2 regions of the Pseudoxanthobacter sp. genome follow, and region 2 is predicted to be linked to the other one. Evidence: predicted binding sites of a transcription regulator. Region 2 holds the regulator's gene; the other holds the start of a gene.

Region 1 (3,052 bases), on a different contig from region 2:
AGGGCTCGAACCTTGGACCCGCTGATTAAGAGTCAGCTGCTCTACCAACTGAGCTATACACCCGCCGGCGGCGTGCTGCGCTGGGCAGCGCCGCGGATGACGGCTGCTATACTCATCGCCGCCGGCCGGCGCAACAGGGCGGCGTGCTTTTTCTGTGCATGACGGATCGGGCATGACGGATCGGGCAGGACCGGTCTGGCAGGACCGAACTGCAGGCGGCCGGCGTGGCCGGCCGGCAGCGCAGGGCCGGGTCTGGCTGACGACCGGTGCCGCGCCGCGCAACGATTGCGACAAGACGGTGGTATTCGCGCAAGGGCTGGGGCAACAAGGAGCCGACGCGTTTCCGCCGTGACGCGGCCCCCGCAGGGCCGGCCGGCGGAGCAACATTTCAGGAGTGCGCGACCCCGATGTCCAGTTCCAAAGCCTCTCATGCCCCGGCGCTGCCGCTGTTCTACAACCGCATCGAGATGCTGAACTTCTCCGAGCACGGCGGATTCGGTGTGCGCAACACCGCGGCCGATGCCCTGAACTTCGGCTATGCCCGCGGCGCCATTGCCGTGCCGGTCACGCTGGGCGAACTTGCCATCGCCGCCCGGCATTTCCCCGTCATCTTCGCCGCCGACGCAACCGCGATGCCGCTGGCGGTGCTGGGCCTTGAGGCCGGCAAGAACCTGTTTGTCGATAAGAACGGCCACTGGCGCCCCGGCACCTATGTGCCGGCCTATGTGCGCCGCTATCCCTTCATCACCGTCAACGGGCCGGAGGGCCGGCAGTTGCTGGGCGCCGACACGTCCAGTCCGCGCATCAGCAGCCGGCCGGGCGAGGGCATCGTGCCGCTGTTCGACAGCGCCGGCGGACCGACCGAGCTTGCCCGCGGCATTCTGAACTTCTGCGAGACCTTCGCCCGCGAGTATGCGCAGACGCAGGCTTTCGTGGCCGATCTCAACGCCCGCGGCCTGCTGGTGGACCGCAGCGCGGACCTGCGCTTCCCGGACGGCACGCCGCACCGGGTGGATGGCTTCCGCGTGGTCGACGAGAACGCGCTGCGGGCGCTGCCGGACGATGTCGTGGTGGACTGGCACAAGCGCGGCCTGCTGGCGCTGATCACGCTGCACCTCAGCTCGCAGGTCGGCTGGCAGCCGCTGGTCGATCTGGCCGTTTCGCAGCGCCGCCCCAACTGAGTGCTGCCGGAAAGAAAACGGCAAGGCCGGCCGACGGCGGCCGGCTTTGCCACTTTGCCGCCTTGCGGCGCGGGGCGGTAGCCGGCGAGGCCGCAACGGCCCGCCGCAGGACCGGGCCGGGTCTTCAAGACCGGGCCGGGTCCGATGCGACCCGGCGAATCCGGCCGTTGCGTTCAGATTACGTCGTGCGGAGAAGGGGGGCGGAGGCATGCGGGGATGCGGGGATGCGGCGAGCGCGAAGCGACAATCCGCCGGGGCTGCCGGAGCCTCGCCAGTCAGACCGGAACACTGAGTTCCGCCGCAATTCTGCGTCTGGAAAAGAGGTGGTGGGTGTACAAGGGCTCGAACCTTGGACCCGCTGATTAAGAGTCAGCTGCTCTACCAACTGAGCTATACACCCGACCGGCCGGCGCGTCGGCGCCGTCGATGGCGGGTGTATACGGGCATCGGCGCCGCGATGCAACAGGGCAGAAACGGAAATTTATGCCGTCCTGTGGATGACGCGGCGATGACGCCCCGGCCCTGCGGTCCGGCCCGCCGGCGTTGCTGGCACTCCCCGATCCGGAGTGCCAGTTTTTTTTCTGTCCCCCCTTGAACGCATTCCTGACCTGCCCCAAATCCGGAGCGCGCCGGATGGCACGCCTTGATGGGGCCGTCCGGACGGAGGAATTCGTCATCCGAGCCAGTCTGGAGAATGACCATGACGTTCCGGCCACTGCATGATCGTATCGCTGTCCGCCGCATCAATGCGGAAGAGAAGACCAAGGGCGGCATCATCATCCCCGACACCGCGAAGGAAAAGCCCCAGGAGGGCGAGGTCGTGGCTGTCGGTTCCGGCGTTCGTAACGAGAAGGGCGAACTCGTCGCTCTGGATGTGAAGCCCGGCGATCGCGTGCTGTTCGGCAAGTGGTCCGGCACCGAGGTGAAGATCGACGGCCAGGATCTCCTCATCATGAAGGAGAGCGATGTTCTGGGCGTGATCGAGGCGGCCGGCGCGGTGAAAGCTGCGGCCTGACCGGCCGGCGGCAGAACGCTGCGACAGTCGCCGGCCTCTGCGGCCGGCTGCGGCAGGGCGGGAAAGCCCGCCGCGTCATTAGCAATCATCCGGCGCCCCCGCGCGGCCCGTCTTTCGAGAGCGGGTTTCGGTTGCGGGCGGGTGCCCAACAAATTCGGAGCTGAAGTTCCATGGCTGCCAAGGAAGTCAAGTTTTCGGTCGACGCCCGCGACAAGATGCTGCGCGGCGTGGATGTGCTCGCCAACGCCGTGAAGGTGACGCTGGGTCCGAAGGGCCGCAACGTCGTCATCGAAAAGTCGTTCGGCGCCCCGCGCATCACCAAGGACGGCGTGTCGGTCGCCAAGGAAATCGAGCTTGAGGACAAGTTCGAGAACCTCGGCGCCCAGCTCGTTCGCGAAGTCGCCTCCAAGACCAACGATCTGGCCGGCGACGGCACCACCACCGCCACCGTGCTGGCGCAGGCCATCGTGCGCGAAGGCGCCAAGGCCGTTGCCGCCGGCATGAACCCGATGGACCTGAAGCGCGGTGTCGATCTCGCGGTCGAGGCGCTGGTCGCGGACCTGAAGTCCAAGGCCCGCAAGGTGACCACCAACGAGGAAATCGAGCAGGTCGGCACCATCTCCGCCAACGGCGACGAGGAAGTGGGTCGCTATCTGGCCGAGGCCGTGAAGAAGGTCGGCAACGAGGGTGTCATCACCGTCGAGGAAGCCAAGTCGCTCGAGACCGAGCTTGAGGTCGTCGAGGGCATGCAGTTCGACCGCGGCTACCTCTCGCCCTATTTCGTGACCGACGCCGAGAAGATGCGCGTCGATCTGGAAGACCCCTTCATCCTCATCCACGAGAAGAAGCTCTCCTC
Region 2 (5,702 bases):
AGAGCACGAACTCGACGACCGTTTCGGTCCACGGCGTGTGCTTGTAGGGCAGGATGAACAGCAGATCGACATCGGAGCCCGGCGCCAGCGTGCCGCGGCCGTAGCCGCCCACGGCCACCGCCGTCAGCCGTTCCGCCTTGGAGGGGTTCTCCACGCGGTACACGCTGTTGACCGCCACCCCGGCCAGCTCGCGCACCAGCACGTCCTGCACATGGGCAAGGCTCTGGGCGCAATAGAGGCCGCTGCCGTTGTCGGTGAGCAGGTCCTGCGCCCGCGCAAGGGCTTCTGTGCGGGCCTGCCGCAGGCGCGCGATCATCGCCGGGCGGAACTCGGCCGGTGTCCGGCCCGCCGTCAGCGCGGCAATGTCGGCCGCCAGCGCGCCGGCGTCGATCAGCTCCGGCGCACGCGACTGGCTCTTGCGCAGTTCGATCTTGCGCATGGAATTATGCATCCTCGTTGGCGGCTGGCCGTCTCTTCAGTCCCGTCCGGGCGCTGCGCGCCGCCACGCCTTGCGCAACGCCACGCCCGCACGCCGCCACAGGGGCCGGCCGGGGGCAGCGCCGGCTGCAGCGGTGCGGCCTGCACGGGCCCGCCCGCCGGCTTGCGCAGGGCAATCCGCCCCGGCGGGCCACCGCAGCGCGTCCGGCTGCCCGGCACCCGGTTTCTCGCAGCGACGTTAAACCTTTGCCCGCCTTCGCGCTATCGTCAATGCGCACGGAAGCGGCAGCCGCTTCAGGAAAGGCAGAGGCGGCAGCCGGCTTCTCAGGACCGGTAAAAGGCCGCTTCAGGCGGCCAGCGCCGCCACCAGCGCGTTCAGCACCAGCCGGCCGCGCGGGGTCGCGGCAAGGCGGCTGTTGCCGCGCAGGGCGACAAGGCCCTCGTCCTGAAGAGCGGCGATGCGGCCGCTGTCGAGCGGCTGGCCGGCAAGGGCGGCGTGGCGGGCCAGATCCACGCCTTCCGTCAGCCGCAGCCCCATCAGCAGCAGTTCGTCGGCACTCTCCGCATCGGTCAGAACCACATCGTCGCTGAGGCCGGTTCCCGCCTGCTCCACCGCCTCCAGCCACGTCTCGGGGTGGCGCAGCGCCACCGTGGCGTGGCGCAGCCCCCCGCAGGTCAGCCGGCCATGAGCGCCGGGGCCGACGCCGACATAATCGCCGGTGCGCCAGTAGACCAGATTGTGCCGGCTCTCCGCCCCCGGCCGGGCGTGATTGGAGATCTCGTAGGCCGGCAGGCCGGCTTCGGCGGTCAGCGCCTGTGTCAGTTCGTAGAGTTCGGCCGCCTCGTCGTCGGGCGGCACCACGAGGCGGCCGCTGTCGTGCAGCGCCGCAAAGGGCGTGCCGGCCTCGATGGTGAGCTGATAGAGCGACAGATGCTCGCCGGCCAGCGCCAGCCCGCGCCGCAGCTCCGCCTCCCAGGCCGCCGCCGTCTGGCCGGGGCGGGCATAGATGAGGTCGAACGACGAGCGGGGAAAAACCCGCTGCGCGATGGCGATGGCCGCCAGCGCCTGATCGGCATCGTGGATGCGGCCCAGCGCCTTCAGCGCGGTATCGTCCAGCGCCTGAACCCCGAGCGACACGCGGTTGACGCCCGCCGCGCGGTAGCCGGCGAACCGGTCGGCCTCGACACTGGAAGGGTTGGCCTCCAGCGTGATTTCCGCATCGGCCTCAAGGGTCCAGTGCCGGGCGATGGTATCGAGCACCACGGCGACGGTGGCCGGGTCCATCAGCGACGGCGTGCCGCCGCCGAAGAACACCGAGCGCACCGGCCGCCCGGCGGTCAGCGCTGCGGCGCGGGCCAGCTCGGCGGCAAAGGCGCGGGCAAAGCGCGGCTGGTCCACCGCCTTATGGCGCACATGGCTGTTGAAGTCGCAATAGGGGCATTTGGCGGCGCAGAACGGCCAGTGCACATAGATGCCGAACCCGGCCTCCGCGAGGCCGGGATCATGACCGGCATCATGGCCCGCGCCATGGCCGGGAACGCGCACCGCCGCCATGGCCGCCTCAGCCCTTCAGGCAGGCGTCGGAGAACATCAGGAAGGCGCGCGCCCGGTGCGACAGGCCGCCATCCGGCCCCAGCCCGTGCTTCTCCTCCGCCGTCATCTCGCCGAAGGTGCGGCTGTGGCCGTCGGGCAGGAACATGGGATCGTAGCCGAAGCCGGCCGCGCCGCGCGGCGGCCACACGAGTTCGCCGTGGACCTCGCCCACGAACACCTCGTCGTGCCCGTCCGGCCACGCCAGACACAGCGCGCAGACGAACTTCGCCCGCCGCGCGGCCGGCGTGGTCGCGCCGAGGGCCTGCAACTTCTCCTCGATGTTGCGCATGGCGCGGGCAAAGTCCTTGTCGGGGCCGGCCCAGCGCGCGGAATAGATGCCGGGATCGCCGCCGAGCGCTGCAACCGCAAGGCCCGAATCGTCGGACAGCGCCGGCAGCCCGGAGGCCTTCGCCGCGGCGTGGGCCTTGAGGCGGGCATTGCCGGCGAAGGTGGTCTCCGTCTCCTCCGGCTCGGGCAGGCCGAGATCGCCGGCCGAAACCGTCTCGATGCCGCAGGGCGCGACGAGGAAGCGGATCTCCGCGATCTTGCCCTTGTTGTGGCTGGCCACGACGAGGCGCGGCGATGTCAGGCGACGATGCGTGCCTTCGCTCATGTCTGGCTCTCCCGCCGGCCGTTCAGAGAATGGCGAGCTTCTGCAGCTCCACAAGACCCGCCGTGCCGGCAAGCGCCAGATCGAGCATGGCGTTGAACTCGTCGCGGCTGAAGGGGGTGCCTTCCGCCGTGCCCTGAATCTCCACCAGACCGCCCGATCCGGTGATGACGAAGTTGGCATCGGTGCCGGCCGACGAATCTTCCTGATAATCGAGGTCGAGCACCGGCTGGCCGCCGTGGATGCCGACGGAAATGGCGGCGATGTGATCGGTCAGCACCGGACGGCTGATCATGCCGCGCGCCTTCATCCAGTCGAGGCAGTCGTGCAGAGCCACCCACGCGCCGGTGATGGAGGCCGTGCGGGTGCCGCCGTCGGCCTGCAGCACATCGCAGTCGACGGTGATCTGGCGCTCGCCCAGCGCCTCCAGATTGACGACCGCGCGCAGCGAGCGGCCGATCAGGCGCTGGATCTCCTGCGTGCGGCCGGACTGCTTGCCCGCCGCCGCCTCGCGCCGCGTGCGCTCGTGGGTTGCGCGCGGCAGCATGCCGTATTCCGCGGTCACCCAGCCGCGGCCGCCGCCGCGCAGCCACGCCGGCACGCGGTCCTCAAGGCTCGCCGTGCACAGCACATGGGTATCGCCGAACTTCACCAGACAGGAGCCTTCGGCATGGCGGGCAACGGCCCGCTCCAGCGTCACGGGGCGCATCTCGTCGGGGGCACGCTTGGAGGGGCGGAGGCTCGGCATCAGCTTCTTCTTCCTTCATGGAGACGGAAAACGGCGGGCCCGCACGGAGACGGAAAGCCACGGGCCCGCGCTGCCCGCGGTCCGGCCGCGGGCAGCCGGGCGGAGTGCCGGCCGCAGGACATGGCGCGCTTCTAACGCCCGTTGCCGCGACACTCAAGGAATTCGCGGCACTTTCGGCGGCATCCGGCCATTTCGCACTGCCGCGCGGCAACACCCGGCCCCGATCTTGCACCGCCGCACCCGCCTGCGCCTTGCCCAACGGCCGGCGAGTGCCTTTATTAGGACAGAGCGCAACCGGGCGACCTACGGCAGGACCGGCCGGGCAGGACTGGCCAGGCGGGACCGGCCGGGCGGGACCGGGCACGCCGATCTCGCCGGGCAGGTTTTGCAGGGCAGGTTTTGCCGGGCAGCACAGGCGCAGCGTGCAGACACAGGCCTGCAACCGGCCGCGAGGATGGAAAGAGAACCGGACATGACGGCCGAACGCAGGCGTGAGGTCCTATCGTCGGCATCGATCGATCTCGACGAGCGTTCGCGCGAAATCTTCCGCCGCATCGTCGAGACCTATCTCGACACCGGCGAGCCGCTCGGCTCGCGCACGCTGTCGCGGCTGCTGCCAATGACGCTGTCGCCGGCCTCGGTGCGCAATGTCATGGCCGATCTGGAGGCGCTGGGGCTGGTGTTCTCGCCCCACACCTCCGCCGGCCGCCTGCCGACCCAGCGCGGCCTGCGCTTCTTCGTCGATGCCATGCTGGAAATCGGCGACCTCAATGCCGACGAGCGGGCGCGCATCGAAAGTCAGGTCGGCGGCTCCGGCCGCACCTTCGAGGGCGTGCTGACGGAAGCCAGCCAGATGCTGTCCGGCCTGTCGCGCGGGGCCGGCGTCGTCATCACCCACACCAGCGACCTGCGCCTCAAGCACATCGAGTTCGTCCGCCTCGATCCGGCCCGCGCGCTTGCCGTGCTGGTGGGCACCGACGGCTCGGTGGAAAACCGCCTCGTCAGCCTGCCAGCCGGCCTGCCCTCCTCCGCGCTGGTGGAGGCGGCGAACTACCTCAACGCCCACATCCGCGGCCGCACGCTTTCCGAGGCCAAGGGCGAGCTGGAGCGCGTCAGCGTCGCCGAGCAGGAAGAGCTCGACGGACTGACCCGGCGCGTGGTGGAAACCGGACTTGCGGTGTGGTCGGAGGCCGGCGACGGGCGGCCGGGAACGCTGATCGTGCGCGGCCGCGCCAACCTCATCGGCGACCTGAAGGCAGAAGACGATCTGGAGCGCATCCGCCTGCTGTTCGACGATCTGGAACAGAAGCGCGACCTCATCCAGCTTCTCGGGCTGGCCGAGAGCGGCGACGGCGTGCGCATCTTCATCGGGTCGGAGAACAAGCTGTTCTCGCTGTCGGGCTCGTCGCTGGTGGTCTCGCCCTATCGCGATACCGACAACCGCATCGTCGGCGTGGTCGGCGTCATCGGCCCGACGCGGCTCAACTATGCCCGCATCGTGCCGGTGGTGGACTACACCGCCCGCCTCGTCAGCCGCATCATGGGCTGAACCCGCGGCTGAGGCCGCCGGCGCCGTTGTGCGCCGCAGCGAATCAATCAGGACTTCCCGCCATGCTCGACGATGCCATTGCGGCGTTCCGCCAGATTCTGACGCCGCCGTTCCGCGCCATCCTGTGGCGCTCGCTGGCGCTCACCCTCGGCCTGCTGATCCTCGCCGGCATCGGGCTGCAGGTGCTCCTCAACTCCGCCCTCGCTCTGCCCTATCCGTGGCTCGATACCGCCGCCGGCATCCTGAGCGGCATCGGCATCGTGGTCGGCCTCGCCTTCATGGTGGGCCCGGTCACCTCGCTCATGGCCGGCCTCTTTGCCGACGAAATAGCGGAAAAGGTTGAGGAAACCACCTGGCCGGGCGAGCCGGCCGGGGTGGCCCTGCCGCTCGGCCGCTCGCTCGTCGTCACCGTGCGGTTCGCGCTCATCGCCCTTGCCGGCAACCTGCTGGCGCTCGTCCTGCTGCTGGTGCCGGGCGTCAACCTCGTCGCCTTCTTCGTCATCAACGGCTATCTGCTCGGCCGCGAGTATTTCGAGGCCGCCGCCATGCGCTATCGCGGCGAGGCGGGCGCACGCGAATTCCGGCGGCGGCATGGCGTCGCGGTCTTCGCCGCCGGGCTTGTCATCGCGGCACTGCTGCTGGTGCCGATCGTCAACCTGCTCAGCCCGCTGTTTGCGGTCGCCTTCATGGTGCGGTTTCACAAAAGGCTGACGAGAATCAATGCGCAAGCCGTCTGAGGCGCCATTGTTCCGCCGCTCCGGGG

What was found. The regulator HrcA, encoded in region 2, represses chaperone genes, less so after heat shock. The targets are predictions, from matches to a motif close to GTTAGCACTCNCNNNNNGNGAGTGCTAAC.
Region 1: the regulator HrcA is predicted to act here: its motif matches at 1,727-1,755, upstream of groES (co-chaperone GroES).

What each region holds. Positions count from the first base shown of each region.
Region 1 covers NZ_DAISHT010000299.1:54-3,105, forward strand. Annotated here, with positions in the region: tRNA gene V7067_RS16765 (tRNA-Lys) at 1-63, opposite strand, end outside; gene V7067_RS16770 (SapC family protein) at 408-1,181, shown strand; tRNA gene V7067_RS16775 (tRNA-Lys) at 1,506-1,581, opposite strand; gene groES (co-chaperone GroES) at 1,882-2,196, shown strand; partial or broken gene groEL (chaperonin GroEL) at 2,367-3,052, shown strand, end outside.
Region 2 covers NZ_DAISHT010000188.1:151-5,852, reverse strand. Annotated here, with positions in the region: partial or broken gene V7067_RS14225 (nucleotidyltransferase domain-containing protein) at 1-439, opposite strand, end outside; gene hemW (radical SAM family heme chaperone HemW) at 785-1,993, opposite strand; gene rdgB (RdgB/HAM1 family non-canonical purine NTP pyrophosphatase) at 2,001-2,645, opposite strand; gene rph (ribonuclease PH) at 2,668-3,390, opposite strand; gene hrcA (heat-inducible transcriptional repressor HrcA) at 3,863-4,939, shown strand; gene V7067_RS14200 (sulfate transporter family protein) at 5,002-5,676, shown strand.